Regions from separate parts of the Paraburkholderia sp. MM5496-R1 genome, predicted to be linked through region 2. Evidence: predicted binding sites of a transcription regulator. Region 2 holds the regulator's gene; the other holds the start of a gene.
The links. Region 2 encodes FNR, which switches genes on or off when oxygen is low (the NO sensors DNR and NnrR bind a similar motif). Its sites were predicted from a motif close to TTGATNNNNATCAA; they were not measured.
Positions count from the first base shown of each region.

Region 1: a site for FNR is predicted at 1,472-1,485, ahead of OKW38_RS08680 (potassium channel family protein). Genes of this name have one in related genera too.

Region 1 covers NZ_JBNDLT010000002.1:426,360-429,780, forward strand. Annotated here, with positions in the region: gene chrA (chromate efflux transporter) at 200-1,441, shown strand; gene OKW38_RS08680 (potassium channel family protein) at 1,598-2,452, shown strand; gene OKW38_RS08685 (DUF1488 domain-containing protein) at 2,626-2,901, shown strand; partial or broken gene OKW38_RS08690 (Hsp20/alpha crystallin family protein) at 2,950-3,107, shown strand.
Region 2 covers NZ_JBNDLT010000001.1:848,091-851,511, reverse strand. Annotated here, with positions in the region: gene OKW38_RS04310 (universal stress protein) at 1-416, shown strand, start outside; partial or broken gene OKW38_RS04305 (hypothetical protein) at 376-516, opposite strand; gene OKW38_RS04300 (PAS domain-containing sensor histidine kinase) at 450-1,550, opposite strand; gene fnr (fumarate/nitrate reduction transcriptional regulator Fnr) at 1,673-2,455, opposite strand; gene OKW38_RS04290 (response regulator transcription factor) at 2,472-2,879, opposite strand; gene OKW38_RS04285 (universal stress protein) at 3,200-3,421, shown strand, end outside.

The DNA of each region.
Region 1 (3,421 bases), on a different contig from region 2:
CGCATGACTCGAACAGTGTTCTGGATGTCGCGACCAGTGTGTGGCGGGAAGCAAGGGGCACGATTGACCCAGATCAAGCGCGGGTGCGGCGCGTGGTCGCGCCGTAGGCCTCTATACTGTGCGTCGTCAAACACGAGGCCCGCCGACGGCGCCTTGCCCGCCGGCTCTCGACATCGGCAGCGCTCGAACCCGCACATCCATGGATACTGATTTGTCGTCGCCGCGCCGCTCACGGCTCACGCGCGTGATCGAGGTTTTCATCGTCTTTCTGAAACTCGGGCTGACCAGTTTCGGCGGTCCGATCGCTCACATCGGCTACTTCCGGCGCGAGTTCGTCGAGCGGCGCCGCTGGCTCGACGATGAAGCCTTCACCGACCTGATCGGCCTGTGCCAATTTCTGCCGGGACCCGCGAGCAGCCAGGCGGGGTTTTCGATCGGGCTGCTGCGGGCCGGGTGGGGTGGGGGGCTAGCGGCCTGGTGCGGCTTCACGCTGCCGTCGGTACTCGTGATGCTGGCCTTTGCCGCGATCGCGCCGGACCTGGGCGGCGCGATCGGCACGGGCGTGATTCACGGCCTGAAGCTCGTCGCGGTGGCCGTCGTCGCGCAGGCCGTCTGGGACATGGCGCGGCGTCTGTGTCCGGATCGCCGCCGCGCGGCGATCGCGCTCGCATCGCTCGGATTGCTCAGCGTGCCTGGCACCGTCTACGCCCAACTGATCGTGATCGGCGCCGGCGCCGTGCTCGGTGTCGCGCTGTGCCGGACCACGGCGGTGCAGGCGCCAGGCGCCACTGCTCTGCGGGCCGGCGATTTTCAGGTGTCGCGCACGGCAGGCATCGTCGCGCTAATTGTCTTTTGCGCATTGCTGTTCGCGTTGCCGCTATGGGCGGCAAGCGGGACCTCGCAAGGCATCCGCGTGTTCGATGCGTTCTATCGCTCCGGCGCGCTCGTGTTCGGAGGCGGCCACGTGGTGCTGCCGTTGTTGCAGCGGGCAACCGTCGCGACCGGATGGGTCGCGCCCAACGACTTCCTGGCCGGCTATGGCGCGGCCCAGGCCGTACCCGGACCGCTGTTCACGTTCGCGGCGTTTCTCGGCTGGATGATGGCGCTGCCACCCAGACACTGGAGCGGCGCACTGCTGGCGACGGTGGGCATCTTTCTGCCGGGTCTGCTGCTCGTTCTCGCCGCATTGCCGTGGTGGCAGGCGCTGCGCGCGCGTGCGGCGATGGCGGCGGCGCTTGCCGGCGTCAATGCCGCGGTGGTCGGCCTGCTGGCCGCCGCGCTTTATTCGCCGGTGTGGACGAGCGCGGTCCTGTCGGCGACGGATTTCGCCGTGGCGTGCATCGGCTTTTTGCTGTTGCTGCGCTGGAAGGTGCCCCCGCTTGCGGTCGTCGTGCTGTGTGTGGCGGCCGGCGTCGCGCAAACGGTGCTGCACCCGCTCTGACAGGCTGATCGCGCACGCCTTGCACCAGCACTGATCTGCATCAAGGCTGACAGCCGCGGGTCGGTTAGCCTGCAACGATGATCGCGCGGCCTCGGTGCGTTTGCGGCACCACGACGATATCGCGCGAAACCCGACAGGCCGGAAGCCATTCACGCGATGACGGACCACATGATCGACCACGGCCTCGGCGGCTACGGATTGGGCGGTGCGAGCGCGCACGACGGTCCGCGCGCCGTGCGGGCATGGCGCCACCTGCGCTGGGGGCTGTGCGCGCTGAGCTTTTGCGCGATCCCCGCGTTCTACGTCGAACTGACGGTGCCCACGCCGCTGGCGCTGAGCCTGTCGCGGACACTATACGTCGGCATGTTCGCCGGCTTCGCGTTGTCGTTCACCTGGCTGGCCCATCTGAGCAGACGGCCGAAGACGCTGCTCGCGAACAACTGGCTCGACCTGCTCATCGCGTTGGGCGCGGCGCTCAGCACCGGTTTCGGAACGCCGCCGTGGCAGCCCGTCGAATGGCTGCTGCGGCTGTCGTTCATGGGTGTCGTCGCGTTGCGCATCGTGCTGTCGCTGCGCGAATTCGTCACGCCGAACCGGTTGATGTGGCTGCTGCTCGCCGGCGCGCTCGTGCTCGCGATGGCCGGCGCCGGATTTTACTGGCTCGAACCACACGTGCACTCGTACTCCGAAGGGCTGTGGCTTGCGTTCGAAAGCAGCGCGACCGTGGGCTATGGCGACATCGCGCCGACGACGCCCGCATCGCGTGTGTTCGCGGCATTTGTCGTGCTGCTCGGCTACGGCATGTTGTCGCTGGTCTTCGCGAGCATCGCCGCGGCATTCATCGGCAAGGAAGAGAGGGCGTTGCGACGCGAGATGCATCGGGATATCAAGCATCTGAACGATGAAATCGTGCGCCTGCACGCTGAACTGAAGGCGTTGCGGCAGACGATCGACGCCGCCGCGCGACGCAGCGACGCCGCTGCGGGTTCCGTGACGCGCACGGGCGAATGACCATTCGCGCTGACAGGGCCCGCGGCAAACGGGGCCACCGCGCGCCGTGCGCGACTCCGCCTTGACGCACGTCAAATCCGCCGTGGATTGCGTGATTAAGCTGGAGACGTCGCGGCGGGTCCGCTACCTCGCCTCCGCCGATGCGGCACTTCATGCCCGTGGGGGGCGTCACCATGCACATTTCCTTTCCGTCCTGCATGCCCGAATACTGCGCCCGCGATCTGGTGCTGGCGTTTGCGGCGCTCGTCGACGATCGGCCCGTGCAGTGCGCGATCACGGCCGAGGCGCTCGAAGACCATTTCGGCGCGCGCTCGCTGCGGGAAGACGATCTGCTCCAGGCGTTCCTCGCGCACCGTTCCCAGATCGAACAGGCCGCCCGGCGTCTGCTCGACGAGCTCGGCGCCAGGCCCGTGCTGCTGCATAGCGGGTTTTTCAGGTTTTGCGCGTGACGGGTCGGGCGGGCACGCTTGACGTGGATCAACGACGCGTCGTCGCGGCGGGTGATCCGCCGCGAGCGCTACGCCGGCACCTTCAGCCGCTCGTTCGCGCTCGGCGGCGAGGTCGACGAGGCGAACGCGAAGCCGAGTACAGGGATGGCGTGCTGTCGCTCAGCTTGCCGAAAAAGGCGTCGGGCGATCGCACGCGGCTGACCATCGACTGTCACGCGAGGATGGCGCGCTGTCACGGGCGCGCCTTTTTGTTGCGGCGAAGGTCCGGCTGAAGCGCGCGCCAGTCTGCAGGAAAGCGCTCGCGCACCTTCGCACCCGAATGGGTGCTCGCGACATTTGACGTACCCAGCCCGCTAGCGGCAGCGGAGCGTACCAGGATCTGCTGAACAACTTCTTCAGGGTATGCCAGGCGCCGCACTAGCGCCACATTCAGTCTTACGATTGTGCAGCCGTGCATGCCACGCTGTCGCTTCTCGTATTCCGCTAAGATCGTGCCGGAACTCACCGCCCTAAAAGACTG
Region 2 (3,421 bases):
TGAAAGAAGCGGTGAATCTCGCCGCGTTGACGAAGGGCGTCGTGCATCCAGTTTATGTGGTCGACAAGACGCCGCTCTTTTCCTATGCCGGCTATTACGACCCGCTCACGCTCGTCGAAGCCTTGCGCCAGGACGGCCAATTGGTGCTGGAGGAGGCCGAACAGGCCTGCGCCGCCGCCGATGTGCCTTGCCGCCCTGAAATGATCGAGTCGGAGAGCCTGTCCGACGACGTCGCCGCGATCGTGCTGCGCCACGGCGAGCAGATCCACGCCGATCTGCTTGTGCTGGGCACGCATGGGCGACGCGGCGTGCGGCGCCTCGTGATCGGCAGCGTGGCGGAGCGGGTGCTGCGTTTCTCGACCTGTCCGGTGCTGCTCATGCGCGAGCCAAGCACCGAGGATGCGCCAGCAGAGTAACCCGCGACAGCGGGGCGCGGCAGCGCGTGAGCATTACGCGAGCGCGTCGGCCGGTATCTGGATCGAGATCCTGAAGCCATGGCCCGGCGAGCTGGTGAACGACACGTTGCCGCGCAACTGCCGCACGCGTTCGCGAATGCCGAGCAAACCGAATGAATCTGTTCCCTGCGACCGATCCAGCGCGACACCCACGCCGTCATCCTCGATATCGAGCGATACGATGGGGTCCGCGCAGGTCATGTCGATGCGTACGCGGCTGGCCTTGGCGTGCCGCGCGACGTTCGTCAACGCCTCCTGAACGATGCGAAACAGCGCCGTCGCCGCGAATTCGCCGCACACCGGCTCGGCCGGTTCGAGATGCACGCTCGAGCGCACGTCGTAGCGTTTCGTGAAGTCTTCGGCCAGCCAGTCGAGCGCGGCGGCGAGCCCGAGGTCGTCGAGCAGCGGGGGCCGCAGATCGGCGGCGATACGCCGCAGCGAAGCGGCCATCCAGTCGATCTGCTTTTGCAGTTCATGCGTCTGCGCGGCCAGCGGCTCGGTGTCGGCCTGGCTTTTCAGCTTCGCTTCGAGCAGCGCGACGCTCATTTTCAGCGCGGTCAGCCGTTGGCCGAGATCGTCGTGCAGTTCGCGCGCCATACGTTTCTGCTCGTTTTCGCGGGCGATCTGCACGTGGGTGGATACCTGATCCGCGCGTTCGAGTTCCGCGAGGCGCATACGTTCGGTCAGGTCGCGCGTGATCTTGGCGAAGCCGAGCAGCGCGCCCGACGCGTCGTGCACGGCGGAAACGACCACGTTGGCCCAGAAACGCGAGCCGTCGCGACGTACGCGCCAGCCCTCGTCCTCGGTGCGGCCTACGGCTGCGGCGATTTCCAGTTCGCGGGCGGGCTTGCCGGCCGCGATGTCTTCCGGGGTATAGAACTTCGAGAAATGCTGGCCGATGATTTCTTCGGGCGTGTAGCCCTTGATGCGCTGTGCGCCGGGATTCCAACTGGTCACGCGGCCGGACACGTCGAGCATGAAGATCGCATAGTCCTGAACCGCATCGATCAACATGAAATAGCGATCCTCGACGGGCACGTCCGACACGGACGCCGCACTGGTGAAGCAGGAAGACTCGCCGCTCGACAGACCTATCGCTCCTCCGGGTGGTCACGCAAGGTCGCGCACCGCAACGCACCGAGTTATATCAGTTCGGGAGCGCTTGTTCCACCCCGCACGTCCCGCGAACGAACGTGAGGCGAGCGACGCGTCGGCGTTCAAACCCGAGCCAGTCCTTCCGCGTCTTCGATGCGGATCGTTTTGCCGTTCGCCTTGACGAGGCGCTCGCGCTGGAACTTCGAGAACATCCGGCTCACCGTTTCGAGCTTCATGCCCAGAAAGCAGCCGATTTCCTCGCGGGTCATGCGCAAATGAAACTCCGCCGCGGAAAAGCCGCGCGCCTTGAAGCGCTTCGACAGATTCAGCAGAAACGTCGCGACGCGCTGTTCGGCGCTCATCGTGCCGAGCAGCATCATCTGGCTCGATTCGCGCACGATCTCGCTGCTCATCATCTGGTAGATGTGATGCTGCATCGGCTTCATCTCGCGACAGATCGCCTCGAGCTGCGCGAACGGAATGATGCACACGACGCTGTCTTCGAGCGCGATCGCATCGCAATTCTGCTTGCCCTCGCCGATGCCGTCGAAGCCGAGCGAGTCGCCGGCGATCTGGAAGCCAGTCACGTGCTCGCGGCCGTCGCGATGCATGACCACGGTCTTGAACGATCCGGCACGGATCGCGTAGATGCTTTGAAACGCGTCGCCCGCGCGATACAGCGCATCACCGCGTTTGATCGAGCGCGTCGAGCAGATCAACGTGTCGAGTCGGCTCAGTTCGTCGGATGTCAGCTCGGGCGGCATGCAGATCGCGCGCATCGCGCAGGTGGAGCAGCGCGGCACGGCGTAGCGTGTGGCCGCGGTGCGTGGCACGACGTGGATCGGTACGACGTGCGAACTGCGGGGCGCGTCGTGGCGGGGTTCACAGACTGCGGCAACTTGCATGATCTGCTCCTGGCGGTCAGGCCGGATGCGCACGACGCGCATAGGCAATCGCTTCGATGGCACGGCAGGCGAGTTCGAACTCCGAGGTCTTGTCGAAGCAGAAGTCGGCGCCCGCCGCTTCGCACGCTCGGCGAAACGCCGTCGTGCAATGATTGGTCAACACGATGCTGACGATGGACGGCCGCACCCGCGACAGCGCCGCGAGCAGCAGCAGATTGGTCTTGCCCGAGAAGCACGGGTCCAGCACCGCGACATCGGCGCGACTCGCGACGATGTCGTCGAACGTGTGCTCGACGCCGGCGGACTCGCCGGCGATTTCGATGCCGGGAATCAGCGCGATCAGGCAAGCAAGCCGGCGCCGGACCTCGGTCGCATCGTCGACGAGGAAGACTCTCGATAAGGTGGCTGGCGGAGCGGTGTCCATACCGACCAGTATTGGCGACCTCATCTCAGAAATATATCGGCGGGGATTTAAGCGGCGCTAGGAGTTCGGGTAATGTTGTAGGAATATTCCTAGTGCATGGCTGGCGATGGGGTATGTAGCCGAGTGCGAGTACACGGCTACTTTCGACGTGACGGCTTCGAAGGTCGCAGGCATGCAGTTGATTAAGTAATCACGGAACAAGCCGATAAAGACCCATTGACCTGCGTCAAGCCGCGCGGCGGCGCGCGCTTCACACTGTCGGCGCGGACACGCGACGGCACCGCTTCGGTTCATGCCAGCGCTTTCACAGGGAGTCCAACATGTATGCACGAATTCTGGTTGCGCTCGACGACAGTCCCAGCGCGCAGCGCGCCTTTGCCGAGGCGCTGAAGCTCGCGAAGCTGACGGGCGCCACACTCGAAGCCTGCTGCGTGGTAGGGCACGGCAAGTGGTCGGACAATGCCGATGTGGCTTTCGAGCCGGAACCGGCGGCCGCGGCGCAAGAATTCGCCAGCCGCGCGCTCGATGCGCCGCGCGAGCTG